One region of the Pseudarthrobacter sp. GQ63 genome, then DNA from elsewhere that is predicted to be linked to it. Evidence: predicted binding sites of a transcription regulator. Region 1 holds the regulator's gene; the other holds the start of a gene.
The links. Region 1 encodes HrcA, which represses chaperone genes, less so after heat shock. Its sites were predicted from a motif close to TTNGCACTCGNNNNNNNCGAGTGCNAA; they were not measured.

Region 1 (9,819 bases):
GCAATGTCACCGAGCATGCCCTGGGGGGTGGGACGGTCCGGCGTTCCGGGGGTCAGTTCGTCCATGGGAACGGAGAGGACATCAGTGGAACCGGGCTCGTCCATCAGCTCTATGTGAAGCTTCTCCATTGCGGGCTCGTCCACCAGCAGGACGGACAGTTCGGCCTGCGGGTGGATATACAGCTGCTCGAAGATGTACCGGGACAACGCCACGATTTCCGCTTCGTCCACCTGGACGCCGGACTCATTGTTGACCTCGATGCTCACGCGTGTTCCCCCCGCTTGGCGGCGCCCGCCGAATGTTTGACCCTGCTGCGCTGGGTTTCATCCCAGATGCTGTAGGCGTTGACGATGTCGCCTACCAGCCTGTGCCGGACGACGTCTGCCGCGTCCAGGACCGAGAAGCTGACGCCCTCGATGCCGTGGAGGATCTCCTCCACGATGCGGAGTCCGGAGCGGGTGCCGAAAGGCAGGTCAACCTGGGTGACGTCGCCGGTAACCACCATCTTGGATCCGAAGCCAAGCCGGGTCAGGAACATCTTCATCTGCTCCGGCGTGGTGTTCTGCGCCTCGTCAAGGATGATGAAGGCGTCATTGAGCGTCCGGCCGCGCATGTAGGCCAGGGGCGCCACTTCAATGGTGCCTGCCGCCATCAGCCGGGGGATGGACTCAGGGTCCATCATGTCGTGCAGGGCATCGTAGAGCGGGCGCAGGTATGGATCGATCTTGTCGCTCAGGGTCCCGGGGAGGAAGCCCAACCGCTCCCCCGCCTCAACGGCGGGACGGGTCAGGATGATGCGGCTGACCTCCTTTTGCTGCAGTGCCTGGACGGCCTTTGCCATCGCGAGGTATGTCTTGCCTGTGCCTGCCGGACCGATGCCGAAAATCACCGTGTTGGTGTCGATGGAGTCGACGTAGGTCTTCTGGTTCAGCGTCTTCGGGCGGATGGTTTTTCCACGGCTGGACAGGATGTCGTGGGTCAGGACGTCCACGGGGTTCTGCAGGGACTGGGTACGCAAGAGTGCCACAAGCTGCTGCAGCACCGCCGGGCTGATCACCGTACCGCGGGCTACCAGCCCGCGGACCTCGTGGAGGAGGCGCATGATGCGGGGAACGTCGCTGGCAGGCCCAGTGATGGAGAGCTCATTGCCGCGGACATGGAAGTTGACGGCCGGAAACTGTTCCTCGATGTACCGCAGTGCTTCATCGTGGCTGCCCAAGGACTGGACCATCTGGTCGGAGTTGTCGAAAAGGACTACCTCGGTACGGCTGCCGGGGAGGGAATGGGGAAATTCCCCCGCAGCGCCTTCTCCCGTGTTGAGCCGGCGCTTGCCATTCGCTGATTCAGTCATAGTGATGGCCCGCAGGCCCGTGTTCCCCTCAAAGTACCGGACAATTCCCGCTGCTGGCGGCCGGCGACAGTGCACTTGGACGATGGACCGGTTGCGCCTTGACCAGCGATCCCTCCATCTTACGCCAGGACAGCATCAACCTCTGAAAGGGGAAGGGCCGGGACAGCTCGGGAAACACGCGCAGCGCCGCCGGTTCCGCCATTAGGTATCAACTTCATATCGGCCTCATATCGTTCCCGTTGCAGTTCCGTCCGGAGGCCCGTATCCGGCCTTTCCGCTCCGGGCCCTGTGCCATGCTGGAAATCCAGCCACTGCTGGGACCGCCGCTTGGGGAGCGGCCCGCCATTCATGAAAGGACAGGCAACAAACGTGCCGGAATCTGCTGCGCCCCGCAGGGCAGGACGACGTGGCGGCATTGTGCGCCCTGGCGTCCTGGCAGTGATTCTGATGGCGGCTCCGCTCCTGACGGGCTGCCTGGCCGAGCCTGATCCCTCCCCCACCACCGCCCTGGGCTCCGGACCTGCTGCCGCCGGCACGGCGCCTTCCACGAGCGCGCCGCTCGAAACCACGCAGTCGTCCAACAAAGCGCCGGTCTACTGGATCGGCCGGAGCAACAGCAGCATCTTCCTTTACCGGGAATTCAGGGATGTGCCTGAACAGGAAAATCCAGTGACACGGGCCCTGCGGGCCATGATGTCGGACAAACCCCTGGACCCGGATTTCTTCACCCCCTGGCAGAATCCCGGCAAGCTGGCCACGTCCATCTCCGGCAAGGACGTCATCACGGTGGACGTGTCCGAGGACGCCTTCAACAGCAACCTTGACGCCGACATGGCCGGCCGCGCTGTCCAGCAGCTTGTGTATACGGCCACCGCCGCTGCCGCCAGTTCAGGGCTTATCGATTCCGGGCAGCAAATCCGCGTGCGGATCCTTGTGGACGGCCACACGGACTACGTTGCTTTAGGCCATATCCAGCTGGGTGACCTTATGACGAGGGCCGCCGGCATGGTGGCCCCTGTCTGGATCATTGATCCGCAGGAGAACACAGAGGTTGCCGCAGGGAGCGTCAAGATCACCGGCCGCAGCACCCTTTCCGGGGGCAAGCTCCGCTGGCAGATCCTGCGGGCGGAGGAGGACGGCACCAAGGTCCCGTTCCTGACTGGGGAAACGACGGCGGCCGTTGAGCCGGGCCAGGCAGGACTGTTTACGCTTGCCCTCACGCTGCCGGCCGGAGACTACGAGTTGAAGGTGGCCCAGGCCGGTACCGGCGATCAGCCGGACCAGAATGAGGACTCGCGGGCCTTCAACGTCCGGTAGCCTGTCGGTTGGGCCCGGCCGCGACATTCAGGGCGAGGGTGCGGTCCAGCGGCCCAGGACATCGCTGGCAAGCACGACGGCGGCCGGTCCGGCGGTTGATGAGCGCAGGACATGGTGCCCCAGCAGGGCGGTGACGGCGCCCTTTCCGCAGAGCCTGGTGACTTCCCTGGGGCTGATGCCGCCTTCCGGCCCAACGATCAGCAGCACCTCGCGCGGTTCCGTTCCGTCCGCTTCCCGCCAGGATTCCAGTACGGTGCGCAGGGGGCGGACGGCGTCCTCATGGAGGATGACCGCCAGCCCCGCGGCCTCCACGAGGACGGCCAGCGCGGCGGTGTCGACGGCGGGCCGCACCTCGGGGACCCACGCGCGGCGCGCCTGCTTGGCTGCCGCCGTCACCACCGACTGCCACTTCGCGTGGGCTTTCGCGGCGCGGTCGCCCTTCCACCGCACGATGGACCGTTCGGACTGCCAGGGTATGACGGCGTCAATCCCGAGTTCAGTGGCCGTTTCAATGGCGAGTTCATCCCGGTCGCCCTTGGCCAGGGCCTGCACCAGCACCAGCCTCGTGGCCGGCCGCTCCTCAACAGCCACGGAGGCGCACTCCACCTTGAGGCCTGCGGGTGACGCCGCAAGCACCCGTCCGCTCATCCGCGTCCCGGCGCCGTCAACGATGTCGACGGGCTCACCCGGGGCGAGGCGCTTGACCGTGACGGCGTGCCGCGCCTCGGTCCCTTCGAGGACAAAGGCCTGCCCCGCCGTCATGTGGTCGAGGGACCCGGACGGAGTGAAAAAGACAGGGTTGCTCACTGCTACAGGTTACCGAGCCTGTCCCGGAGCTTGGCGAACATGCCGCCGCTGGCTGCAAGCTTGCCCTCGGTGATCTGCTCACCGCGCATCTTGGCCAGCTGCCGCAGGAGCTCTTCCTGGGCGGCATCAAGCTTGGCGGGCGTCTCAACCTGGAGGTGGACCTTGAGGTCGCCGCGGCCGTAACCGCGCAGGTGGGTCACCCCAAGTCCACGAAGAGTGATGATCTCGCCGGACTGGGTCCCGGGCTTGACGTCGATTTCCTGTGGCCCGTCGAACGTTTCCAGGCTCACTTCGGTGCCCAGGGCAGCCGCCGTCATCGGGATGTGCAAGGTGGCGTGGAGATCGTCGCTGTCGCGCACATAAGTGGCGTCGTTGTTCACGCGGATCTCAACGTACAGGTCACCGGAAGGTCCGCCTGCCGGGCCTGCCTCGCCCTGGCCGGAAAGCTGGATCCGTGTTCCGGTGGCTACACCGGCGGGAACCTTGATGGTCAGCGAACGGCGGCTCCGGATGCGTCCCTGGCCGCTGCACTCGTTGCACGGGTCCTTGATGACCGTGCCGAAGCCCTCGCAGGTTCCGCACGGTGCTGCGGTCATGACCTGTCCCAGGATGGAACGGACGGCGCGCTGGACCTGGCCGCTGCCGCCGCAGATGTCGCAGCGCTCAGGATGGCTGCCGGGCTGGCAGCAGGAACCCTCGCAGGTTGGGCACGTGACGGCGGTGTCCACGTCGAGCTTCTTGTTCACACCGAAGACAGCGTCGCGGAGTTCGATCCGGACGCTGATGAGGGCGTCCTGCCCGCGCCGCACGCGGGAGGCCGGGCCGGTAGAACCCCCGGCACCAAAGAAGGTGTCGAAAATATCCTGGAAGGCGAAACCCTGGCCGGCGTATCCGCCGCCGCCGAAGCCGTTGTCCGTCCCGTTTTCGTTGCCCGTGGTGTCGTACACCCGGCGTTTCTGCGGATCCGACAGGACTTCGTAGGCGTGGGTCACTGCCTTGAAGCGGTCCGATGCGTCCTCACCCGGGTTGACGTCCGGGTGCAGGGTGCGTGCCAGCTTGCGGTAGGCCTTCTTGATCTCTTCTCCCGTGGCCTCCGGTGAGACTCCAAGGACGTCGTAGTGGCTGCTCAAAGTTCGTATCTCTTCCTTGTTGTACTGCCTGCAGTTGGACTGCTGGAAATGCTGTGGGTATCCGGTGGCCCGGGCTGGACCTCAGGGGCCCAAAATCCGGGAAAGGTAGCGGGCAACAGCCCTGACGGCGGCCATGGTGGTGGGGTAGTCCATCCGTGTTGGTCCCAGGATGCCGATCTTTGCTGCGCTGTCGGGGCCATAGCCGGTGGCCACAACCGATGCCTCGGCCAGTCCGTCATAGGGAATCTCGCGGCCAATGCTGACAGCCATCCCGCGGTGGTCCTGCGCCATCTCGCTCAGCAGTCGGAGCATGACCACCTGCTCCTCAAGGGCCTCCAGCACCGGGCCGATGCTGAGCGGGAAGTCCACGTTTGACCTCGCCAGGTTGGCGGTGCCCGCCATAACCATGCGTTCCTCGCGGCTGCTCTGCGCCAGGGCTTCCAGGCCGATAGCGAGGGCCTGGGCGGCCTGCCTTTGCCCCGGGGCGGCTGCGGCCACCACGGCGGGCAGGGACTGGGCGAGCTGGCTCAGCGGAGTTCCGGCAAGCGATCCGAGGAACCGGGCCCTGAGGCCCGCCAGGGCGTCGTCCCCCAGGTCCTGGCCGACGTCGATAACGCGCTGCTCCACCTTGCCGCTGTTGGCGATCAAAACCACCAGCACCTTCCGCGGGGCGAGGAGGACGAATTCGATATGCCGAACCAGGGCCCTGCTCAAGTGCGGGTACTGGACCACCGCAACCTGGTTGGTCAGCTGGGACAGTAACCGGACGGTCCGGTCCAGGACATCGTCCAGGTCATCCGATCCTTCCAGGAGGGACTGGATGGCGCGGCGTTCCGCCGGGGAGAGCGGCTTGACGGCTGAGATCTGGTCCACGAAGAGCCGGTATCCCTTGTCCGTGGGGATCCGCCCGGCGCTGGTGTGCGGAGCCGTGATCAGGCCCTCTTCCTCCAGGGCCGCCATGTCATTCCTGATGGTAGCGCTGGACACACCGAGATGATGGCGCTCCACCAGGGCTTTGGACCCCACGGGTTCACGGGAATGGACGTAGTCCTCCACGATGGCACGGAGTACTTCAAGTTTGCGTGGCTCGCTCACACTCCACCTCCATCCAGGGTTTGGGGCGACCGCGCCGCCCGCGCTGCGCCACCCATCGTTTAGCACTCGACATGCCCAAGTGCTAACAGTCTATTATGCCTCTCCCCGTTGCTAGCATTGGTACCGCTCCGGGCGAAATTCCGGACCTGTGATCGAGCGCTAGGCGGAGTGAATCAATGCAGTACCAGAACTGGGGTCCCCAGGACATGTCCGCTCCGTCAAAGGCTGCACTTCCTGAGGTGCATGTTGAACGGGGAATGGTGCTGGAGGATGTCCAGTCCGGCTGGGTGGGCGCGGTGACCCGCGTGGAGAAGTCCGGCGGCATGCACGTAGTGGCCCTGGAGGACAGGCGCGGCAAATCCAGGTCTTTCCGGCTGGGCTTCGGCTTCCTCCTCGAGGGGCAGGCCATAAAGCTGCTCCCGCCGGCGCCGCGCCAGGCGACAGCCGCTGCCGCCGGCAGGACAGCCTCAGGTTCGGTCCGGGTTGCCGGCCAGCGGGCGCAGGTCGCAAAGGCCAGCCGGATCTGGGTGGAGGGAAAGCACGACGCCGAACTGGTGGAAAAGGTCTGGGGAGACGACCTTAGGGTGGAAGGCATCGTCGTCGAACCCCTCCACGGCATCGACGACCTTGCCGCGGCGGTGGCCGAGTTCAGGCCCGGACCAGGCCGGCGCCTGGGAGTTTTGGTGGACCACCTGGTGCCCGACTCCAAGGAATCCCGCATTGCGGACGCCGTCATGGCCTCCCCGGGGGCGGCCGGGAACGTGCTGATCGTAGGCCACCCCTATGTGGACGTCTGGCAGGCGATCCGTCCGGCTGTCCTGGGCATCGAAAAATGGCCCGTGGTGCCGCGCGGGCAGGACTGGAAGACCGGCATCCTCGCCGCGTTCGGCTGGCCCCATGCCACCAAGGAAGACATCGGGCTTGGGTGGCAGAAGCTGCTGGGTGCGGTCCGCACCTACGCGGACCTGGAAGCCTCCCTGCTGGGGAGGGTGGAGGAAGTCATTGACTTCCTGACAGTGCCCTGACAGGCACCCCGTGCCGCTGTGCCTGTGAGCCCCAGGGCAGCTTCCGCGCCTCCAGCCAGTATTCTTGGTACTGCGGAACCTGCGATATTCGCAGCCCGGAGCAACCGATATGCATTCTTAGCCAGCACCATGGCACTTTCAGAAGGAACAGACTGTGGCAGAAAACGCACGCGATCACAGGGACACCCAGGGCGGCCAGGGCCGTTCGGAATACCATGGCGTTCCGGCGAATGCGCTGCCCCTGACAGCCAGCGAAGACCGGCAGTGGGCCACCATGGCCCACTTCGGCGGAATCCTGGGCTGCGTTCCGGCCCTGCTGATCTACCTGATCTTCCGGGACCGGGGCCCTTTCACGGCGCAGGAGTCAAAGGAGGCGCTGAACTTCAGCCTGCCGCCCACCATCGCCGCTGTGGTGGCGAATATCCTGGTGTTCGTTCCGGTGGTCGGCAACATCTTTGCCGTGATTGCCACCCTTATCTGGATTGCCCTGACCTGCTTCTCCGTGGCAGCCGGCATCCATGTCAACAAGGGACAGCCGCACCGCTACCAGTACAACCTTCGCTGGATTAAGTAGTCCCCGCCGGCTCCCAGCACTCGCAAGCTCGTGCCGGGGCCCTCGCCAGCGTGGGCCCACCGCCGGCTCCCAGCACTCGCAAGCTCGTGCCGGGGCCCTCGCCAGCGTGGGCCCACCGCCGGCTCCCAGCACTCGCACCCTGCAGGGGTGGCCCCAGCACGGGCGCCCTGGCCCCGCAACTGCTAGTTGGGCAGGACCCGGCGGACCACTGCGTCAGCCAGCAGCCTGCCCTTCAGCGTGAGGACCAGCTGGCCCGCGAAAGCGGCGGCAGGGTCCACCAGTCCTTCCGCGATCAGCCCGGCGACCTCGTGCCGTCCTGCGGCGCCGAGCGAGGCGATCTCGAGGCCCGAGTGGAGGCGGACCTCGAGCATCACCCGCTCCATATTCCGGGTTTCCGCATTTAGGGTTTCCCTCCCTGCTGCCGGCGACACTCCCTGTGCCAGGCGTCCGGCGTAGGCAGTGGGGTGTTTGACGTTCCACCAGCGGACACCGCCCACGTGAGAGTGCGCCCCCGGTCCGATCCCCCACCAGTCGTCGCCCCGCCAGTAGGCGAGGTTGTGGCGGCAGGCCTGTCCGGACGTGCGGGCCCAGTTACTGACTTCGTACCAGCCCAGGCCTGCCTTGGTGATCAGTTCATCGGCCAGCTCATACTTGTCGGCGTGGTCGTCGTCGTCGATCCCCGGCACTTCACCACGGCGGATCTGGGCGGCGAGCTTGGTCCCGTCCTCAATGATCAGCGCGTAGGCGCTGATGTGGTCCGGCTGGTAGGACAGCGCTGTCTCGAGGGAGTACCGCCAATCGTCCAGGGACTCCCCCGGCGTGCCGTAGATGAGGTCGAGGCTGACGGCCAGGCCGGCGTCCCGGGCCCACTGAACCACCTGCGGCACACGGCTGGGCGTGTGGGTACGGTCCAGGACCTTGAGGACGTGGGGGACGGCGGACTGCATGCCAAACGAAATCCGGGTGAACCCGGCATCTTTCAGGACGGCAAGGGACTCCGGGGTGACGGAGTCCGGGTTCGCCTCCGTGGTGACCTCGGCGCCCGCCTCGATCCCCCACTGGTCGATGGCGCGCCCCAGGATCAGGGCCAGGTCCTCCGCTGGGAGCAGGGTTGGCGTGCCGCCCCCGAAAAACACCGTGCTGAGCGGCCGCGCGGGGAGGCCGGATTCTGCAAGGACGCTGGCTGCCAGGGACACTTCCGAGGCCGCGGTGGCGGCATAGGCATCCTGGGAGGCGCCGCCGCCGAGCTCCGTGGCGGTATAGGTATTGAAGTCGCAGTAGCCGCAGCGGACGGCGCAGAACGGGATGTGTACATATAGCCCGAATGCCCGGTCCGCCGCACCGTCGGCTGCCTGGCCGGGCAGCAGACCGTCCGACGGCGCCGGGTCGCCAAGGGGAAGAACGCTAGGCACTGCAGGGTCCTCCCGCAGTGCCGGCCGCTGTAACCACTACTTCCTGGCCTTGTCCTTGGATTCGTCGGTGGTAAGCGCAGCGATGAAGGCTTCCTGGGGAACCTCGACGCGGCCCACCATCTTCATGCGCTTTTTGCCTTCCTTCTGCTTTTCCAGCAGTTTGCGCTTACGGGAGATGTCACCGCCGTAGCACTTGGCCAGGACGTCCTTGCGGATGGCGCGGATGCTTTCCCGCGCGATGATCCTGGAGCCGATCGCCGCCTGGATGGGCACCTCGAACTGCTGGCGGGGAATGAGCTCACGCAGCTTTGTGGTCATCATGACGCCGTACGCGTAGGCCTTGTCCCGGTGGGTGATGGCGGAGAAGGCATCCACCTGTTCGCCCTGGAGCATAATGTCCACCTTGACAAGGTCGGCCACCTGGTCGCCGTCGGCCTTCCAGTCCAGGGAACCGTAGCCGCGGGTCTTGGACTTCAGGATGTCGAAGAAGTCGAACACGATCTCGGCCAGCGGCAGGCGGTAGCGGATTTCAACCCGGTCCTCAGACAGGTAGTCCATACCGCCCATCACGCCGCGGCGGCTCTGGCAGAGCTCCATGATGGCTCCGACGAATTCGTTCGGGGCCAGGATGGTGGCGGCCACCATGGGCTCGCGGACCTCGGAGATCTTGCCGGAGGGGTATTCGCTGGGGTTGGTCACGTGGACCACCTTCTTGTCCTCCAGCGTGACCTCGTATTCCACGTTGGGAGCGGTGGAGATCAGGTCCAGGTTGTACTCGCGTTCCAGCCGCTCGCGGGTGATTTCAAGGTGGAGCAGGCCCAGGAAGCCAACGCGGAACCCGAAGCCCAGGGCCGCGGACGTTTCGGGCTCATAGACCAGGGCGGCGTCGTTGAGCATCAGCTTCTCCAGCGCATCGCGCAGCACCGGGTAGTCCGTGCCGTCCAGCGGATACAGGCCGGAGAAGACCATGGGCTTGGCATCCGCGTAGCCGGCGAGGGAGTCAGCGGCAGGCTTGGCAAGGTTGGTGACGGTGTCGCCCACCTTGGACAGGCGGACGTCCTTCACACCGGTGATGAGGTAGCCCACTTCGCCCACACCCAGGCCCTTG
Region 2 (19,987 bases), on a different contig from region 1:
CGGCGGCCGCGAGGAGGACACCGAAGGCGGTTTTACCTTGGGCGGCTGGCAGTTACCGGTGTCCGATGCCGAAGCCGAGGCAGCCATCGAGGCAGGGATCGGCCACATCGATGCCCTGCTTCTCGGACGGAAGACCTATGACATCTTCGCGGCCTACTGGCCGCACCAGTCCGATGACATTGGCGGCACGCTCAACCGGGTGCCCAAGTTCGTCGTCTCCAGCACCCTGACTGATCCGACGTGGGGGGGGGGAACGACGGTCCTCCCGGACGCCGCCGCCGCGGGCCGGCTCCGCGACGAGTACAACCAGGTGCACATGTTCGGCAGCGGCGTCCTCATCCGGTCACTCCTTCAGGCAGATGTCCTGGACCGCCTCCACCTGTGGCTCTATCCGGTCACGCTCGGGCAGGGCAAGCGGCTTTTCGACGCCGGGACCGTTCCCGCCACGTTCCGCCTCGCCGAGCCGGCCCGCAGCTTTCCAAAGGGGGCGGTGTCACTGGTCTACGAGCGCGCGGGCGACGTGGAGACGCAGAACATGCCAGGAACCTAGTCTCCAAGCCACAAAAAACCGGTCCAGCGGATGCTGGACCGGTTCTTTGTTTGCACGGTTGCGTGCGGAACTGCAGGGTTAGTGGCTGTGGCCTGCGTGCTCGTCCTCTTCGGCCGGCTTCTCCACCACCAGGGTCTCGGTGGTGAGAACCAGGGCAGCGATGGAGGCCGCGTTGCGGAGGGCCGCACGGGTGACCTTGACGGGGTCGATGACACCGGCAGCGATGAGGTCCTCATACTCGCCCGACTTGGCGTTGAAACCGCTGTTGGTTTCCAGGTCGGCGACCTTGGACGTCACAACGTAGCCGTCGAAGCCCGCGTTCTGGGCGATCCAGCGCAGCGGCTGGACCAGGGCGCGGCGGACGATGCCCACGGCAGCAGCGGCGTCGCCTTCGAGTGCCTTGACGGAGGGGTCCTCATCCAGTGCCTTCAGGGCGTGGATCAGGGCCGAACCACCGCCGGCAACGATGCCTTCTTCAAGGGCAGCGCGGGTGGAGGACACAGCGTCCTCGATGCGGTGCTTCTTTTCCTTGAGCTCAACCTCGGTGGCGGCGCCAACCTTGATGACACCAATGCCGCCGGCCAGCTTGGCCAGGCGCTCCTGGAGCTTTTCACGGTCCCAGTCGGAATCGGTGCGGGTCAGCTCGGCGCGGAGCTGGGCTACGCGTGCTGCCACGTCTTCGGCCGAACCTGCGCCGTCAACGATGGTGGTGTTGTCCTTGGTGACCGTGATGCGGCGGGCGGTACCCAGCACCTCAAGGCCAACGGTGTCCAGGCTCAGGCCCAGTTCCGGGGAAACAACCTGTGCACCGGTGAGGGTGGCGATGTCCTGCAGCATGGCCTTGCGGCGGTCGCCGAAGCCCGGAGCCTTGACGGCAACAACGTTCAGGGTGCCGCGGATGCGGTTGACGATCAGCGTGGACAGGGCCTCGCCGTCAACGTCTTCGGCGATGATGAAGAGCGGCTTGGAGCTCTGCAGCGCCTTCTCAAGCAGCGGCAGGAATTCCTGGATGTTGGAGATCTTGCCCTGGTTGATCAGGATGAGGGCGTCCTCAAGGACTGCTTCCTGGCGTTCCGCGTCGGTGACGAAGTACGGGGACAGGTAGCCCTTGTCGAACTGCATGCCCTCGGTCAGGACCAGTTCGGTCTGCGTGGTGGAGGATTCCTCGATGGTGATCACACCATCCTTGCCAACCTTGCCGAAGGCCTCGGCGAGAAGTTCGCCAACCTCGTCGCTCTGGGCGGAAATCGCTGCAACGTTGGCCACCTGGGTGCCTTCAACGGGGCGGGCGTTCTCGAGCAGGCGGGCAGCGACGGCTTCAACGGAAACCTCGATGCCGCGCTTGATCTGGCCGGGGGCGGCGCCTGCCGCTACGTTGCGCAGGCCTTCCTTGACCAGCGCCTGCGCCAGGACGGTTGCGGTGGTGGTGCCGTCACCGGCAACATCGTTCGTCTTGGTGGCTACTTCCTTGGCCAGCTGCGCGCCAAGGTTCTCGTAGGGGTCGTCCAGTTCCACTTCGCGGGCGATGGTGACGCCGTCGTTCGTGATGGTGGGAGCGCCCCACTTCTTGTCCAGGACGACGTTGCGGCCGCGGGGGCCGAGCGTCACCTTGACGGTGTTGGCGAGCTTATCGATGCCGGCTTCAAGAGACCGGCGGGCAGCGTCGTTAAACGCAAGCTGCTTTGCCATGGTTTTGTCCTTTCAAGACAGAACCCCGCGCAGCTGACCAGCAAAGAGCATGACCAGCGGCACGGGGATCCGGAGAGTTACTTTACGACGATCGCCAGGACGTCGCGGGCGGAGAGCACGAGGTACTCGGTGCCGCCGGTCTTGACTTCAGTTCCGCCGTACTTGGAGTAGATGACGACGTCGCCAACGGCTACGTCGACGGGAACGCGGTTGCCGTCTTCGAAGCGGCCGGGGCCTACTGCAACAACTTCGCCTTCCTGCGGCTTCTCCTGTGCGGAGTCCGGGATCACCAGGCCGGAAGCCGTGGTCTGCTCGGCTTCGAGCGGGCGGACAACAATACGATCCTCAAGAGGCTTAATAGAGACCGACACTCGGACCTCTCCTTCTTCGTCAGCAAATTCGTGGACTGGAAAGCTTTCCGCCGTGGCTGGCAAACCGTCGTCGCGGTGCCGGCAGCAGCCTGGCTGGCAGCTCTTCATGTATTAGCACCCTCCTAGGGAGAGTGCTAATACAGACTGTATGCAAGGGTTAGCACTCGGTCAAGGCGAGTGCCAGAGTTTCGTCATGGGCGGAACATGGGGACGTGTAGATTTGCCGGGTGCGAGCCGCTGTTTACCTGATTCTTGCCACCCTCTTCTGGGCGGGCAACTTTGTTGTGGGCCAGGCTGCCATGCAGACCATGCAGCCGCTCCAGCTGACGTTCTGGCGGTGGGCCCTGGCCGCTGTGCCGCTGCTGGTCCTGGCGCAGCTGGTGGAAAAACCGGACTGGCGCGCCGTCCTGCGCCACTGGCCGGTGCTCCTGCTCCTGAGCTGCCTGGGCATGAGCGCCTACACCCTGCTGCTGTACAGCGCGCTGGGGCACACCTCGGCCCTGAACGCTTCCCTGGTGACTGCTGCGAACCCTGCCCTGATCACGGTCCTGGCCGTGGTCCTGCTCCGGGACAGGCCGCGCCCGCTGGGTTGGGCAGGGATTGCGCTGGGCATCTGCGGAGTCCTGCTGGTCCTTACCGGAGGCGACCTGCAGCGGCTGCTGACCTTCTCGATCAATGCCGGCGAGCTGCTGATCGTCGCGGCCATCACCGTGTGGGGCTTCTACACGATCACCGCCCGCAGGCTGTCCGTCCCGGCGATCACGTCCACCGCCGTGCAGGTGACCATGGCGGCTGTTGTCCTGGTCCCCTTTGCAATGGCCACGGGGGCCGGGCTGCCGGCCACGGCCTCCGAAGGCTGGTCGCTGGCCTACATCGTCCTCTTCCCCTCACTGGGTTCCTACCTGCTGTGGAACCTGGCGCTCAAACGCACCACCGCTGCAAACGCCGGGAACTACCTCAACCTCATCGCCGTGTTTACCGCCATCATCACGGTCGTCCTGGGCCAGCCCATCACGGTCCCCCAGGTCCTGGGCGGCATCCTGGTTATTTCAGGGGTCCTGCTGACCAGTACCGGCGGCACAGCACCTCAGCGGCCCAGGTCCTCGAAGTCGACGTCCTCTCCGCCGTCGCCCTCTCCGGCCGAGTTCCGCCCGCGGTAAAGCAGCACCGCGGCAGCCGCGGCCGTCATGAGCGATACAACCAGGAAGAAGATGCTGCCCGCGCGGGCTCCGGCGTACAGCCCGCGGATGTCCTGGGCCTCCTGCGTGTCGTCCTGGATGCTGCTGCCGCCCACCGAATAGACGGTGGCGTTGAAGGCATCCAGGAAGAAAATGATCACCAGAAGCGCGATGCACACCACGGCAACCACGGCGCTGACAATCAGTGCCGGGCGGGCGAACCGCGCCAGGCCCCCGGGGTGGTGCTGGCGGGACTGCGGGGTACCTGCACTGTCTTTCATGGCTTCAACACTATCGGCCCGCCGGCATGCCGCTCCTCCACTAGGCTGGAACCCATGGCTCAAGCTCCCCAGGACCAGATTGCACCACTGCTCACCCCGGAAGGCTGGGAGCTTCTGGCGTCCCTGGGCCCTTACCAGGAGGAGAAATCCTTCGAGCTGAACTCGGCCCTCCGCAAGGCCGGCCACTCCCCTGAACTGGTCTCCGCCGTCCTGACCCAGTCCAGGCTCCGCACCAGGGCGGCCGCAAAGTTCGGCGAGTTTGCCCGGAGCATGCTGTTCACCCAGGCCGGACTGGAACAGGCAACCCGGCTCAACGTTGCCGCACGCCACGCCCAGCGGTTCGCGGAGGCCGGAATCAGCCACGTTGCAGACCTGGGCTGCGGGCTGGCGGCGGACTCCCTGGCGCTGGCTTCCATGGACATCAACGTCACCGCCGTGGAGATGGACGAGACCACGGCAGCCTGCGCCACCGTCAACCTGATCCCGTTCCCCAACGCCACCGTGGTCCATGCGGACGCCACGGCAGTGCCGCTGGACGGGGTCGACGGCGTCTGGCTGGACCCGGCGCGCCGTGTCACTTCCACGTCGGGCACCAAGCGGATCTGGGACCCCGAGGCTTTTTCCCCGCCCTTGTCCTTCGTTGAGGACCTGGCGGCCTCCGGCCTGGCCGTGGGGGTCAAGATGGGGCCGGGCATGCCGCACGATTCCGTTCCGGCAAGCTGCGAAGCGCAGTGGGTCTCCGTGGCCGGGGATGTGACGGAGGTGGCGCTGTGGTTCAACGCAGTGCGCCGTCCGGGAGTCCGCCGGGCTGCGCTGGTGCTCGGCGCCCAGGGGGCGGCTGAGCTGACCAGCGGAGAAGACTTCGGCGCCGGCCCCACGGCTCCGGTGGGCCCGGTGGAAGGCTACCTCTACGAACCCGACGGCGCGGTGATCCGGGCCGGGCTGGTGGCGGACATCGCGCTGCAGCTTGGCGGACACCTGGTGGATGAGCACATCGCCTATGTGTGCGCGCCCGAACTGGTGGACACACCGTTTGCCCGGGCCTACAAGGTCCTGGAGGTCATGCCCTACAACGTCAAGGCGCTCAAGGCCTGGGTGAAGGACAACGGCATCGGTGTGCTGGACATCAAGAAGCGCGGCACCGCCGTCACGCCCGAGGAGCTCCGCAAGCAGCTCCTCCCCGGGGGAAAGAGCGCAGCCGGCAAGAAAGCCGGAACCAAAACAGCCACCCTGGTCCTGACCCGCATCGGGGAGGACCGGGTGGCCATCGTGGTGGAGCCGGCGCAGGGCGCTGCCCGCGAAGAAACTGCTACTGGGCCCGCATAAACTCTTCGGCAGCACGCACCTGCTCAGCGGTGGGCCGCACGCCGGTGTAGAGCACGAACTGTTCAAGAGCCTGGATGGTGGCCACTTCCGCACCGGTGATCACCGGCTTTCCCGCGGCCCGCGCGGCCTTGATCAGCGGGGTTTCGGCCGGCAGCGCCACGACGTCGAAAACCACCTGGGCGGCGTCGATGGCCTCCTGCGGGAAGGCGAGTGCGTCAGCTTCCGCCCCGCCTGACATACCGCCTGCCATACCGATAGGCGTCACGTTAATGATCAAGTCCGCCGTCCCGCCGTCGAGCGTTTCCTGCCACCTGAAGCCGTACTGGTCCGCGAGCGCACGCCCGGCAACCTCGTTCCGGGCGATGACCGTGACATCCGCGAAGCCGGCGTCGCGGAGCGCGGCAACGGTGGCCTTGGCCATGCCGCCCGCTCCCTGGACCAGGACCGAATAGCTGGTGGGCACCTTATTGGTGGCCAGGAGCTGCTCGATCGCGGTGTAGTCGGTGTTGTACGCCTTCAAGCGCCCGTCCGTGTTCACAATGGTGTTGACGGAGTCGATGGCCTTGGCCGAGGGGTCCATCTCGTCCACCAGCGCAATCACATCCTCCTTGTACGGCATGGAGATGGCGCAGCCGCGGATGCCCAGGCCGCGAACGCCCGCAATGGCCTGTTCCAGGTTCGTGGGGGCGAACGCCTTGTAGATCCAGTTGAGGTTCAGCTGCTCGTACAGGTGGTTGTGGAAACGGGTCCCGTTGTTGCTGGGCCGCGCCGAGAGCGAGATGCAGAGGGTCATGTCTTTATTAAGAATGGGCACCCGACCATTAAACGGGATTCCCAACCAGGTAGCAGCAGATGTCGGTATAGGGGTCCAAACGGACATCTGCTGCTACCTAGTTGGGATCAGGGGCAGCCGGTTCCCGCCGGGAAGTTTCCGACGGCGGCCGGCAGCTTACCCGGTGCGCCCGCCTTCCCCGCCAGGACAGCGGCGAGGGCATCGAAGGCGCCGTCGCTCCGACCATAAAGGGCCACCTTCACCGGCGCCGTCGAGTCCCGCAGCGGCCAGGGAGCATCCAGTGCCACGGCAATGTCCCCTCCCGCACCCCGGCCGCCGTAGCCGATCAGGCTGACCAGCGGTCCGGAGCCTAAGGCCAGGCCGGCCCTGGCTGCGGCTGCCTCGAAGCGCGCCCTGTCAGCCGGCGTGCCACCGTGCACCCGTACCGCGCCGGGAACCAGCGGGCCGGTGCAGGGTCCGGAGAGCATGGTGACCGCTGAGGCGGAGACGTGGGCTGACAGGGCTCCGCCGCTACCTGCCGGGGCGCCGGCTGCCGCGGCTGTCCGGCCGTGCCAGGCCATCATGGTGGCCACCCGGCGGGCTGCCTCGTCCAGCCGCTCCGGGGGCAGGGCGCCGGAGGACACTGCATGGACGATCGCGGCGTGGGCCTGGGCTACGTCGGCGGGCATCAGCAGGAGGTCCGCGCCGGCGGCGAGGGCCATCACCGCGGCGGCGCCGCCGGGGTACTGCTTGGTCACGGCGCCCATGTTCAGGGCATCCGTCACCGCCACCCCCTTGAACCCGAGCCCCCGCAGTGCCGCGTAGGCAGGGCCGGAGAGCGACGCCGGGACGCCGGGTTCCAGCGCCGGGACCGCAATGTGCCCGGTCATCACCATCGGAGATCCGGCGTCGATGGCGGCCCGGAACGGCCTCCAGTCGCGGGCGCCGAGCTCCGCCACCGTGGAGGGCTGCGCCGGGAGGTTGTGGTGGGAGTCGACCGTCACGGAGCCGTGCCCCGGAAAGTGCTTCACGGCCGGCAGCACCCCCGCGGCGAGCATTCCCTGCGAGAACGCCACGCCGAGCGCGGCGGCAGCGTCGGGGTCCGCGGACATGGACCTGGCGCCAATGGTGGGATCGGCGGGTCCGATGGTGACGTCGGTGCCGGGTGCGAAATCCAGGTTGAACCCAAGGGGCACCAGTTCCGCGGCCAGGCCCTGCCCCGCTTCCCGGGCCAGCGGCACGCTGCCGGCTGCGCCGTAGCTCATGGGGGTGGGCCATTCGGTCAGGGGCAGGCCCAGCCGGGCAACCTGGCCGCCTTCCTGGTCCACCGCGATGATCCCGGGCCACGGCCGTCCCCCGGCGGCGGCAGCCAACCGCTGGTTGATGGCAGCCATGCCGTGCACGTCCATCCTGCCCTGGGCGTCAAGGGGAACGTTGTCGCCCATGATGATGGACCCGGCGAGGTGCAGCCGCTCGATGGCCGCTGCGTGGGACTCCACCTCCTTGCCCTTGAAGAAGGGAAGGAGGACCTGGCCGGCCTTCTCCTCGGTGCTCATCGCCGCCACTGCCGCAGCTGCCGCGTCCTGGTCGCGCTGTTGGGGCCCCCAGCCCAGTGGCCGGGTACCCGGATCGGGTGACGGGGAGGGCGTGGCGGGCGCCGTCGTCGTACGTGGCGTGGGGGTGGCAGACGGTGCAGAGGGGGCAGATGGGGCCGACGACGACGGGGCAGGGCCCGGCGCTGCCGTGCAGGACGCCAGGGCTACTGCGGCAGAGGCTGCCGCGATGAAGGGGAGGGATGTGTGAAGACTGTCACGCAGGGGTCGGAACAAGGCCATCAATACGATGCTACCCCTGCACTAGACTTGAACCACCCGTTCGCCTGCCGGCAGCAGACTGTCAGTGACGGCGTGAGCCAGCGGCAAACAGGACAGTTAGGACATGCGTGAAGATCGATTTCGCTACATCAAGGCAGTCAACCCTTGGTGTTGAATGGGAACTCGCGCTGGTGGACGGCCGGACGGGCGAACTCGCATCCGTGGCCAATGAGGTGCTCCGAGGCGTGGCGTCCCGCCACCCCGAGCTGAACGAAGACGACGAGCACCCGCACATCAAGCAGGAACTCCTGCTGAACACGGTGGAACTGGTCACGGGTATCTGCGAAACCGCGGCCGAAGCCAAGGAAGACCTCAGCCGTTCGCTGACCGCCGTGCGCGAGATCACCGATCCCATGGGCGTGGAACTGTTCTGCGCCGGAAGCCACCCGTTCAGCCCACCGCAGCTGCAGCCGGTCACGGACAAGGCGCGCTACGCAAAACTCATCGACCGCACGCAGTGGTGGGGCCGGCAGATGGTCATCTATGGCGTGCACGTCCACGTGGGGCTGGACCGCCGGGACAAGGTGCTGCCCGTGCTGGACGGGCTGGTCAACTACTTCCCGCACTTCCAGGCGCTCTCCGCGTCCAGCCCGTTCTGGGGCGGCGAGGACACCGGCTACGCATCCCAGCGGGCCCTGATGTTCCAGCAGCTCCCCACGGCCGGCCTGCCTTTCCAGTTCCACTCCTGGGAGGAATACGAGTCCTATGTGCAGGACATGTTCACCACCGGGGTGATCGACACGCTCTCGGAGATCCGCTGGGACATCCGGCCGGTCCCAAACCTGGGCACCATCGAGATGCGGATTTGCGACGGCCTGGCCACCTTGGAGGAGGTGGGCGCCATCGCAGCCCTCACCCAGTGCCTGGTGGACGAGTTCTCCACCACCCTGGACAACGGCGGGACCATTCCCACCATGCCGCCCTGGCATGTCCAGGAAAACAAGTGGCGCGCTGCCCGCTACGGCATGGACGCCATCATCATCCTCGACGCCGCGGGCAAGGAGCAGCTGGTCACCGAGCACCTGCTGGAAACCCTCAACCGGCTCGAACCCGTGGCCGCCAAGCTGCGCTGCACGGACGAGCTTGCCGACGTCGAGAAGATCATCCGCCGCGGGGCGGGCTACCAGCGCCAGCGCCGCGTGGCAGCCGAACACGGCGGTGATCTCCAGGCCGTGGTGCTGGACCTGGTCAAGCAGATGCGCAACGGCCCCACCGCCTGACCCTGCCCGCCCGAAACGGGGCTCATCGGCACGGACACGCCCGCCGCCGTCGTGAATTACGACGGCGGCGCCCCCCAAAGTGCCCCGCGACGGTTCGCAGGGCCTACTGTCTTTAGGCCGGCAGGGACACCGACGTGACCGGCATCGAGGAATCAGGGGCGAAGCGGATGCCGCTGGGTTCCACCCCGGCCATCACCAGCTGCGCGCCCAGGGCCGCCACCATGGCGCCGTTGTCCGTACACAGGTCCAGCGGCGGCACGTGCAGCCGGATCCCGGCCGAGGCACAGCGCTGCCCGGTCAGCTCGCGGAGCCGGGAGTTGGCCGCGACTCCGCCGCCCAGGAGCACGTCCTTGATGCCGTGTTCCCGGCAGGCCAGCACGGCCTTCGAGGAAATGATGTCCACGACGGCTTCCTGGAACGCCGCCGCAATGTCAGCCACCGGAATCTCCTCCCCGCGAGCCTCAAACTGCTCCACGCACCGGGCCACCGCGGTCTTGAGGCCGCTGAAGGACCAGTCATACCTGTGCTTGCCCGGTTCCTCGGCGGTCCCCATGTACTTGGGCTGGCTCAGGCCGCGGGGGAAGCGAATGGACTTCGGATTGCCGGTGCGGGCCACCTTGTCGATGGCGGGCCCGCCCGGGTAGCCGAGGCCCAGGATGCGGGCCACCTTGTCATAGGCTTCGCCCGCGGCGTCATCGATGGTGGAACCCAGGAGCTGCACGTCGTCGGTGATGCTGTTGATCCTCAGGATTTCGGTGTGGCCGCCGGATACCAGCAGCGCACCGAGGTTCTCCGGGAGCTGCGGGCCTGCGCCATGGTGCCGGCCGCCGCCTGCCCCGTCCAGCAGCCCCACGCCGACGTGGGCCACGAGGTGGTTGATGGCGTACAGCGGCTTGCCGGTGGCCACGGCCAGGGCCTTGGCGGCGCAGACTCCCACCATGAGGGCTCCGGCCAGGCCCGGACCCGAGGTGACGGCGATGGCGTCCACGTCATCGAGGGCCACGCCGGCGTCGGACAATGCCTGCTCCAGCGTGGGGACGAAGGCGTCCAGGTGCGCGCGGGAGGCGATCTCGGGGATGACGCCGCCGAACCGGACGTGCTCGTCCATGGAAGATGACACGGTGTTGGTCAGCAGCGTGGCTCCGCGCACGATTCCCACGCCGGTCTCGTCGCAGGACGACTCGATGCCCAGCACCAGTGGCTGCGTGCGGTTCATGGCTGGGGTCCTTCCTGGGGGTCCGCGGCTTCGGGATTCGCGTTGTGGGGGTTCGGGGCGCCTGTACTCCCGGACGTGCCGGCGAGCTGGAGGCGCATGATCAGGGCATCGACGCCGTCGCGGTAATACCGGGGGCGGACGTGGATCTGCTCAAAGCCAAACCGGACGTACAGCTGCTGCGCCCGCGGGTTGTCCGCCCGGACCTCCAGCAGGACGTCCGCAGCCCGCCTGCGCCGGGCCTCGTGAATGAGGGCGGTGAGCAGCGTGGTGCCGATGCCCCGGCCCTCATATTCGGGGACGACGGCGATGGTCTGGACGTCCGCGATGGGCTCAATGCACATCAGGCCCGCGTAGCCCACAATGCCGTCGCTGCCCTGCGCCACGAGGTAGCGGCGGGTTTCCGGCTGGGAGAGTTCGTCGAGGAACATCTGGAGGGGCCAGGCGTCCACCGGGAAAAGCCGCTGTTCCAGGGCGCTGACCGAGGGGACATCGTCCAGCGTCATATCGCGGACGGTCACGCCAGCACCGGGGCGGCCGGGTGTGCGGTTCACAGGGCCCTCTTCCGCGGTCCGGGGACCTGGGCGTCGGACTCCCGGAGGTACAGCGGCGTGGAGTCGAGGAGGCCGTTGCCCGCTTCGAGCCGTGCCAGCGCGAACTTGCCCAGGTACAGGGCATCCGGCTGTTCCTGCGCAAAGCCGGGGTGGGCCTTCAGCGCATCAGCGTAAAGACCGGCACCGGCCCCGAAGGCGGGCAGGTCCGGGAGGTTGGCGGCGAAGCTGACGTGCGGGCCGTCCTCCAGGACCGGAAGCCGGCCGTCGGCGAGGCTGTAGCGCGCCCAGTAGACCTCTTTGCGGCGTGCGTCCGTCGCCACCAGGAACTCGGGGACGGCCGCCGCGGATTCAGCCACTTCCAGGGCCATGGCGTCCAGGCTGACCAGCCCGTGGAGGGGTTTGCCCCAGACAAAAGCCAGGGTCCGCGCGGTGGCGATTCCGGACCGCAATCCGGTGAACGGTCCGGGACCCACACCCACCACCAGGGCGTCGATGTCGTTTCCGGTCACGCCGGCGCCTGCGAGCATCTCCTCGATCCCGGGGGCAAGCACCTCGGCGTGGCTCCGGGTGTCCTCGGTGGAGAAGCTGGCCAGCACGGAGCCCGGCGCCTCAGAGGAAACCAGGGCGGCGCTGGCAACGGCGGAGGTGTCAATGGCCAGGATCAGCATCAGCGCACCCCTTCCCTGGCCGCGCCAAGTTCCGGGGCTTCGGGCCACCGCGGGCCGTAGCCGCGCATCACGATGGTGCGGGGTTCGTCCGCATCCCCGGTGTCGAAGTCCAGGCTGGCGGAGGGCAGCCCGTCGTCAAGTCCAACTGCGCGGTGCAAATCGATCTCGAGCCTGCTCTCGCTGAGGTGCTCCACCCGGTCCCGGCCCCACTCCACCACCGTCACGGAGGAGTCCATGGTGTTTTCCAGGTCGATGTCGTCAATCTCCGCGGCCGAGTCCAGCCGGTAGGCGTCCACGTGCACCAGGTCCGGGCCACCGGGCCGCGGCCCCGCAGGCAGGTTGGGGTGGATGCGGACCAGGACGAACGTCGGCGAGATAATGCCTTCCCGGACGCCCAGCCCCTCCCCCAGGCCCTGCGTGAATGTGGTCTTCCCGGCACCCAGCTCACCGCTGAGCACCAGCAGGTCCCCGGCCTGCAGGACCGCCGCGAGACGGAGGGCCAGCGCATGGGTCTGCTCCGCCGTCGTCGCTGTTAATGTCATTTCCCAGTTGGGCCGGGGAGCCTGGCCGTTGGTGGTCACGAGAGCTTCTCCTGGCTGGATGCGGAGGTCCGGTCCTCTTCGTTGATGAAGCGCCGCGGCACCCTGGGGCTGATCCTGGTGACGATCTCGTAGTTGATGGTTCCGGCGGCGCGGGCCCAGTCATCGGCGGTGGGGCCGCCGTCGGCTCCGTCCCCGAACAGTTCCGCCTCGGCACCCAGCAGGTCCGCACCCGCTCCGCCGATGCCGCCGAGGTCGATGACCATCTGGTCCATGGCAATCCGGCCCACCACCGGGTAGGTCCGGCCGGCCACCCGTACGGGACCGCCGGTGGCGGACCGCGGCACCCCGTCCGCGTAACCCACCGGGATCAGGCCCAGCGTGCTGTCTCCCCGGGTGCGGTAGTGGAGGCCGTAGGAGACGCCCTGCCCGTCCGGCACCTCCTTGCACTGGGACACCAGGGTCCGCAGGGTCATGGCCGGGCGGAGCCCCAGTTCGGCGGAGCTCTGGCCGGCGAACGGGGACAGCCCGTAAATGCCCAGGCCAACGCGGACCAGGTCGAAGTGGGTATCGGGCCGGGACAGCGTGGCGGGAGTGTTGGCCAGGTGGCGGACCTCCGGGTCCACGCCGGCGTCCTCCGCCACGGCCAGGACTTCGCGGAACGTGGCCAGCTGCTGGTCGGTTTCGGGACGCTCCGGCTCATCGGCGACGGCGAGGTGGGAGAAGATGCCCACCACGCGCAGCAGGCCCTGGTCCTGGTAGTCCATCGCCTCGCCCACCAGCTGGTCCCAGCTGTCCAGGGCCGCGCCGTTGCGTCCCAGTCCGGTGTCCACTTTCAGGTGGACGCGGGCCGGGCGCTCCTGTTCCCGAGCTGCGGCCACAATGCGGTCCAGTTCCCAGCCGGAGCAGCCAATGTCCACGCCGGCAGCCACGGCGGCTCCGAAGTTGCTTTCCGTGGTGTGCAGCCAGGCCAGCAGCGGCGCGTCAATGCCGGCAGCCCGGAGCGCCAGGGCCTCCGAAATGTGGGCCACGCCCAGCCAGGACGCTCCTGCCTCCAGGGCTGCCCGCGCCACCGGCACGGCACCGTGCCCGTAGGCATCTGCCTTGACCACGGCCATGACTTTCGCCGGGGATGCGGCAGCGGCGAGGCGGCGGACGTTGTGCCGGATGGCGTCCAGGTCAATCACGGCGGACCGTTCATAGCGGGAGCCGTGTCCCGGGGCGGCACTGAATTCGCCGGTTGTTGCGGGGTAAGTCACCCTAGTGATTCTAGTGCTGGCGCTTCCGGCCGAATAATCGTCAGGCGTCCGAGAGGTGTGCGATGGTGGCTGCGGCCCTGCGCTGCGCGGCGAGCGGGACGTCCTGGATGATGTCGGCCAGGAAACCGAAGCGTCGCAGCCACTGGCTCATCTGCCGCTCCGGCCGTGCGTTGGCGCGCTTCCACCAGTCGGCAATGTCCCCCCACCCGGGGGCCGCCAGGGAACCGCCCACCTCCTGCACCGCCAGCGAGGCGCAAAGGTTCGCAAAGCGGAGCCTGTCCCCCAGCGGCCAAGCGGCCAGGCTGCCAACGATGAACGCGGCGTCGAAACAGTCACCTGCGCCCGTGGGGTCGTAAGCCTTCACCGGAAGCGAGGGCACCCATTCCTCCTCCCCCGTCTCAGAGTCCACGGCCATGGCCCCCTGCGCGCCGAGCGTCACCACGGCCACCGGAACGCGGTCTGCCAGCGCATACAGGGCAGTCCAGGGATCGTCCTTCCCCGTGAAGGCCATGGCCTCGCGCTGGTTGGGGAGGAAGGCATGGAAGTACTGCAGGTTGTCCAGCCGGGCAGGCGCCCATTCTCCGCTGGGGTCCCAGCCGACATCGCCGAACAGCTTGACCCCCGCGTGGTGCGCAGCCTTCGCCCACGGCTCGATCTCCCTGCCCACTTCCGCGATGCCTGCGAGCGCGGGCGGCGGGTCCCCGATCAACTCGGAGGATGAGATGGGCGCGGCGTGGCCGTGGGTCACCATGGACCGGTCCTTCTCCACGCAGAGGGAGACTGTGACGGGTGAGTGCCAGCCGGGCACTTTCTGCGACAGCGAGAGGTCCACGTGCTCCTGGCCGGACAGGATCTTCCAGTTGAAGTCACCGTAGCCGTCGTCGCCGAACGCGGCGGCGAGTCCTGTCTTCAGCCCCAGCCGCGCCGCGGCGATGGCCTGGTTGGCGACCCCGCCCGGGCAGCTGCCCATGCCGTCGCTCCAGATTTCGGTGCCGGGCTCCGGCGCGTGCGGAAGCCCTGTGAAAATGATGTCCTGGAAAACCGTTCCGGCCAGCAGCAGGTCGAATCCGGGAGTGGAGGGCGGGCGGACGGCTGCCAGGGGGTCGTAGGGGCGGGCTGGGATCGCGTCCATGTCCGCACACTACGCCCTGCCGCGGACATGCGGTAGGGGCCCGCCGGGCGCGGGCCTAGACTGCTGGTTATGCGGCTTCTCATTGCCGGCGGCGGGGGTTTCCGGGTGCCGCTGATCTACCGGGCGCTGGCCTCCGGACGCTTTGCGGGGATGGTCAGCGAGCTGGTGCTGTACGACGTCGACCCCGCCCGCCTCCAGGCCGTCACGGCTGTCCTGCACAGCATGCCGGGTGGTCCGGATGCCCGGGTTCCGGTACACGCCACCACCAACCTGCCGCAGGCGCTGGCGGGTGCCGGGATGGTGTTCGCGGCCATCCGGCCCGGCGGAACGTCAGGACGGGTGGCGGACGAAAAGGTGGCGCAGGACCTTGGCCTGCTGGGTCAGGAAACAACCGGCGCTGGCGGGATCTCCTATGCCCTGCGGACCATCCCGCACATGCTCAACCTGGCACGGCTGATGAAGGAGCACTGCCCGGAGGCCTGGCTGGTCAACTTCACCAATCCAGCGGGCATGGTCACCGAGGCGCTGCTGCCCGTGCTGGGCCGGAAAGTGATCGGGATCTGCGACTCGGCCGGCGGCCTGGTGCAGCGGGCGGCGCGGGCGGCCGGGGCGCCGCTGCCGGAGGGAAGGCTCGACGGCGTGGGCTACTACGGCCTGAACCACCTGGGCTGGCTGTACCGGCTGGAATCCAACGGGCAGGACCTTCTACCGCGGCTGCTCGCCGATCCGCTGGCCCTGGCCGCGTTCGAGGAGGGCCGGCTCTTCCCCCAGCCGTTCCTGGCGGAGCTCGGCGCGCTGCCCAACGAATACCTCTATTACTACTACCAGTGGGACGCCGCCCGTGAGGCTATGCGCACCATGGCCCGGACCCGCGGCGAGACCATCCACAGCCAGCAGGAGGAGCTATATCCGCGGCTGGCCGCGGGCGGCGCCGATGCGTTCCGGCTCTGGGAGGAGGCGCGCCGGTCCCGCGAGGAGGGCTACCTGGCTGAGGCACGCACCCAGGGCGCGCAGCGGGACGAGGCCGACCTGGCCGGCGGCGGCTACGAGCGGGTGGCCCTCGCCGCCATGCGTGCCCTGTCCGGAACCGGTGACACACAGCTGATCCTGAACACCCGCAACTCCCCCGTACCGGACACAGCCGCCGCCCAAACCACGGCCCGGCCGGCCGCCCCTGAACCGGCCATTCCGGGGCTGCCGGCGGACGCCGTCGTCGAAGTTCCCTGCACGGTGACGGCCGACGGCGCGCTGCCGCTTCCTCAGCAGGCTCCGCCGGAACCGCAGCTGGGACTGCTGCGGCAGGTCAAGGAGGTGGAGCGGCTGACCGTGCGGGCCGCCGTCGAGGGTGACCGCGAAGCCGCCCTCGCGGCGTTCGCCGGGCATCCGCTGGTGGACTCGGAGGCCCTGGCGCAGGCCCTGCTGGACGGCTACGAGCGGAAGTTCCCCGCGCTCCGGGATCTGTGGCGCCCAGGTGTCCTGTGAGGGAGGAGTAGTGTTTTATCGGATGCGCACTCTACCGGCGCTGCCCATACACGCCGGTAGCCGGAAGGAGGTCCCATGGCACTGATCCGCAGGGTTGCTTTGCTCTCCCTCCACACCTCCCCCATGGAGCAGCCCGGTTCCGGTGACGCCGGCGGGATGAACGTGTACATCCGCGAACTGGCATCGGCCCTGGCGGAAGCGGGCGTCGAGGTGGAGATCTTCACCCGGTCCACCGCGGCCAACCAGCCCGCCGTCGAACACCCCGATCCCGGCGTCTGCGTGCACAACGTCCTGGCCGGGCCGCTGAAGAAGATTCCCAAGGAAGAGCTGCCGGGCCTGCTGCACAGCATGGTGGCGGAGATCGAGCAGATCCGCCGCCGGCAGCCGCACGGCCGCTACGACGTCATCCATTCCCACTACTGGGTGTCCGGGATTGCCGGCCTAGAGCTGTCCGAGCTCTGGGGCGTGCCGCTGGTCCATACGATGCACACCATGGCCAAGGTCAAGAACCTGCTGCTGGAATCCGGTGAACAGCCGGAGCCGCGGCGGCGTGAACTGGGCGAGCACCGCATTGTGGACGGCGCCGCCCGGCTCATCGCCAACACCAGTGCCGAGGCCGCCGAACTGGTTTCGCACTACGGCGCCACGTACGACCGGATCGACATCGCCCCGCCCGGCGTGGACCTGGGCACCTTCACGCCTGCTTTCCGGGCACGGTCCAGGGCGGAGCGGGGCATCAACCCCGGGACGTTCCACCTGGTCTTTGCCGGGCGCATCCAGCGGCTGAAGGGGCCGCAGGTGCTGGTCAAGGCCGCGGCGCTGCTGCGGAAACGGCGGCCGGACATCGATCTCCGGGTCACCATCCTGGGCTCGCTGAGCGGCAACAAGGAGTTCAACCTCCGGCGGCTGGTGTCGGAGGCGGAGATGGACGACGTCCTCACGCAGCTTCCCCCGGTCAAGGCACCTGAGCTTGCGGCCTGGTTCCGCGCGGCGGACGTGGTGGTGATGCCCTCCTTCAGCGAGTCCTTCGGGCTGGTGGCGCTCGAAGCCCAGGCCTGCGGCACGCCGGTGGTGGCCACGCGCGTTGGCGGCCTGTCGCGGGCCATCTTCCACGGCAGGACCGGTCTGCTGGTGGACGGCCACCACGCCGCCGACTGGGCCGACGCGCTCGAAGCCCTGCACGACGACCCCGCCACCCGCGAGGACATGGGACGGGCCGCCGCCATCAGGGCCCAGAACTCGGGATGGGCCCGCACTGCTGCGATCACGCTCGAAAGCTACCACGCCGCCGTCGACAACCATGTGGGAACCCGGCTGGTGCAGGCCTTTCCCGCGTCCTGACTGTCCCTCCACGGAAACCTGACCCCACCCGCCAATCACCAATCACCAATCAAAGGACAACGATGTCTTCCACCCCCAGTGACCTTGAGATTGCCCGAGCGGCACGGATCCGGCCCATCGAGGAGATTGCGGCGGCTGCGGGCATCAATGCGGACGCCCTCGAGCAGTATGGGCGGTACAAAGCCAAGATCGATCCCGCCCGGCTGCAGGCCCCTGCCCCTGCCGGGAAGGTGGTGCTGGTCTCGGCAATGTCCCCCACGCCTGCCGGCGAGGGAAAGTCCACCACCACCGTAGGGCTCGCCGATTCCCTGGCACGGGCAGGCCACAAGGTGATGATCGCCCTGCGTGAGCCCTCGCTGGGCCCGGTCCTGGGCATGAAGGGCGGCGCCACCGGCGGCGGCTACTCCCAGGTGCTGCCCATGGACGAGATCAACCTCCACTTCACCGGCGACTTCCACGCCGTCACAGCCGCCAACAACGCGCTGATGGCCCTGGTGGACAACCACATCTACCAGGGCAACCAGCTCAACATCGACCCCCGGCGCATGACGTTCAAGCGGGTGCTGGACATGAACGACCGCGCCCTGCGGGAGGTGGTCATCGGTTTGGGCGGGCCCACCCAAGGCGTCCCGCGGCAGGACGGCTTCGACATCACCGTCGCGTCGGAAATCATGGCGGTCTTCTGCCTGGCCACGGACCTGGCCGACCTCCGCTCCCGCCTCGGCCGGATCACGTTCGGCTACACCTTTGACCGGACGCCTGTGACCGTGGCGGACCTCGGCGTGCAGGGGGCGCTCACGCTGCTGCTGAAGGAGGCCGTCAAGCCCAACCTGGTGCAGACCATCGCCGGCACCCCGGCAATGGTTCACGGCGGCCCGTTCGCCAACATCGCCCACGGCTGCAATTCGCTCATTGCCACCCAGACGGCCCGGCGGCTGGCGGACATTGTGGTCACGGAGGCGGGCTTCGGCGCCGACCTGGGCGCCGAGAAGTTCATGGACATCAAGGCTCGGACCGGCGGCCTGGCGCCCTCGGCGGTGGTGGTGGTGGCAACGGTGAGGGCACTGAAGATGCAGGGCAGGGTGGCGAAGAACCAGCTCACCGAACCGAACATCGCCGCCCTCGAGGCGGGCGTGGCCAACCTGCACCGGCACGTCCGGAACGTGGAGAAGTTCGGGGTGCCGCCCGTGGTGGCGATCAACAGGTTCTCCTCCGACTCGGCCGAGGAACTCGACTGGCTGCTGGCGTGGTGTGCGGCGGAGGGAGTTCCGGCCGCCGTCGCCGATGTGTGGGGACGCGGCGGCGGTGGTGACGGCGGGGATGACCTTGCGGCCCTCGTGGCCAAGACGGTGGCGGGGCCAAACAATTTCCGGCACCTGTACGCGCTGGGACTGCCTGTGGAGGACAAGATCCGGACCATCGCCCAGGAAATCTACGGGGCGGACGGGGTGGACTTCTCCGTACCGGCCCTGAAGCGGCTGGCCGATATCGAGCGGAACGGCTGGGGCGGCCTCCCTGTGTGCATGGCCAAGACCCAGTACTCGTTCACGGACGACGCCTCACGCCTGGGCGCCCCGAAGGGATTCACCATCCACGTCCGCGACCTCCTGCCCAAAACTGGGGCCGGATTCATCGTGGCGTTGACCGGAGCGGTGATGACCATGCCCGGGCTGCCCGTTGCACCGGCCGCGATGCGCATGGACGTGGACGGCGACGGCAACCCGGTGGGCCTCGCCTGACCCCTGCGACGCTCTCTCACCTGATGCGGCCTTTCTACGGACGCTCTCTCACCTGATGTCGGCTTTCCGGCGATCCTCTCGCACTTCCCGCGAGTCAGGGACCCGTGCGGACGCCGCTTTTACGGTCACAACGGTCCGCGACCTCCCGCCCACGCGGCCTCCCCGCTTCACTGAAACGAAGATCACCGCCGTGCTCAGCACCACGAGTCCGCAGACGAACGCCACGGAGGAGGGGTCGGTGGCGAGCAGATCAGGAATGGCACGGCCCGGCACAGTCACTGCGAAGATGAAGGCCACGACGATGCCGACGTAGCTGCCAATCATGTTTCCCCTATGCGAGGCGATGTTGCCGCGAACGGCACTGACCAGGCCCAGGGTTACGGTCACGATGGTGAAAGCCGAGAGCCCGTGCAGCCAGCTGAAATGCCCGTCGGACACAATCCAGAAACTGCTGAAGCAGACGTAGTACATGGCAGCCACCCAGAAGTAGCCCATGGTGCGGTGGATACGGTCTCGCCGTCGGCGCAGTATCTGCAAGGGCCCGATGGCCAGCACAAAAAGGGCGCCAACCACATGGCTGGCAAGTAGAACATTCCATGGCTCCATAGCCTTAGGATAGAGCCACTATCCATGCGTGTACATCAGGATAGCCGGGCTCGAATTCACTATCCATTGACACGGGCAGGTAAGGAGATCGGGATGCAGCTCAATGAACTGAGTCAGCGGTCAGGAGTCACACCCGCAAGCATCAAGTACTACCTGCGCGAAGGTCTGCTGCCACCGGGAGAGGCCGTTCACG

Region 2: the regulator HrcA is predicted to act here: its motif matches at 2,768-2,794, upstream of groES (co-chaperone GroES).

What each region holds. Positions count from the first base shown of each region.
Region 1 covers NZ_JCAXEF010000002.1:309,664-319,482, forward strand. Annotated here, with positions in the region: gene ybeY (rRNA maturation RNase YbeY) at 1-266, opposite strand, end outside; gene AC6CHP_RS05905 (PhoH family protein) at 263-1,351, opposite strand; gene AC6CHP_RS05910 (GerMN domain-containing protein) at 1,721-2,668, shown strand; gene AC6CHP_RS05915 (16S rRNA (uracil(1498)-N(3))-methyltransferase) at 2,696-3,475, opposite strand; gene dnaJ (molecular chaperone DnaJ) at 3,478-4,605, opposite strand; gene hrcA (heat-inducible transcriptional repressor HrcA) at 4,687-5,700, opposite strand; gene AC6CHP_RS05930 (DUF3097 family protein) at 5,877-6,725, shown strand; gene AC6CHP_RS05935 (DUF4870 domain-containing protein) at 6,880-7,299, shown strand; gene hemW (radical SAM family heme chaperone HemW) at 7,482-8,711, opposite strand; gene lepA (translation elongation factor 4) at 8,748-9,819, opposite strand, start outside.
Region 2 covers NZ_JCAXEF010000001.1:389,817-409,803, reverse strand. Annotated here, with positions in the region: gene AC6CHP_RS02050 (dihydrofolate reductase family protein) at 1-550, shown strand, start outside; gene groL (chaperonin GroEL) at 629-2,239, opposite strand; gene groES (co-chaperone GroES) at 2,317-2,610, opposite strand; gene AC6CHP_RS02035 (DMT family transporter) at 2,838-3,770, shown strand; gene AC6CHP_RS02030 (hypothetical protein) at 3,698-4,069, opposite strand; gene AC6CHP_RS02025 (THUMP-like domain-containing protein) at 4,124-5,395, shown strand; gene AC6CHP_RS02020 (shikimate 5-dehydrogenase) at 5,379-6,188, opposite strand; gene AC6CHP_RS02015 (glycoside hydrolase family 3 N-terminal domain-containing protein) at 6,296-7,723, opposite strand; gene AC6CHP_RS02010 (glutamate--cysteine ligase) at 8,110-9,261, shown strand; gene tsaD (tRNA (adenosine(37)-N6)-threonylcarbamoyltransferase complex transferase subunit TsaD) at 9,374-10,477, opposite strand; gene rimI (ribosomal protein S18-alanine N-acetyltransferase) at 10,474-10,980, opposite strand; gene tsaB (tRNA (adenosine(37)-N6)-threonylcarbamoyltransferase complex dimerization subunit type 1 TsaB) at 11,025-11,696, opposite strand; gene tsaE (tRNA (adenosine(37)-N6)-threonylcarbamoyltransferase complex ATPase subunit type 1 TsaE) at 11,696-12,238, opposite strand; gene alr (alanine racemase) at 12,274-13,494, opposite strand; gene AC6CHP_RS01980 (carbohydrate kinase family protein) at 13,535-14,626, opposite strand; gene AC6CHP_RS01975 (family 4 glycosyl hydrolase) at 14,696-16,108, shown strand; gene mshA (D-inositol-3-phosphate glycosyltransferase) at 16,184-17,449, shown strand; gene AC6CHP_RS01965 (formate--tetrahydrofolate ligase) at 17,512-19,188, shown strand; gene AC6CHP_RS01960 (DUF2306 domain-containing protein) at 19,237-19,794, opposite strand; gene AC6CHP_RS01955 (MerR family transcriptional regulator) at 19,888-19,987, shown strand, end outside.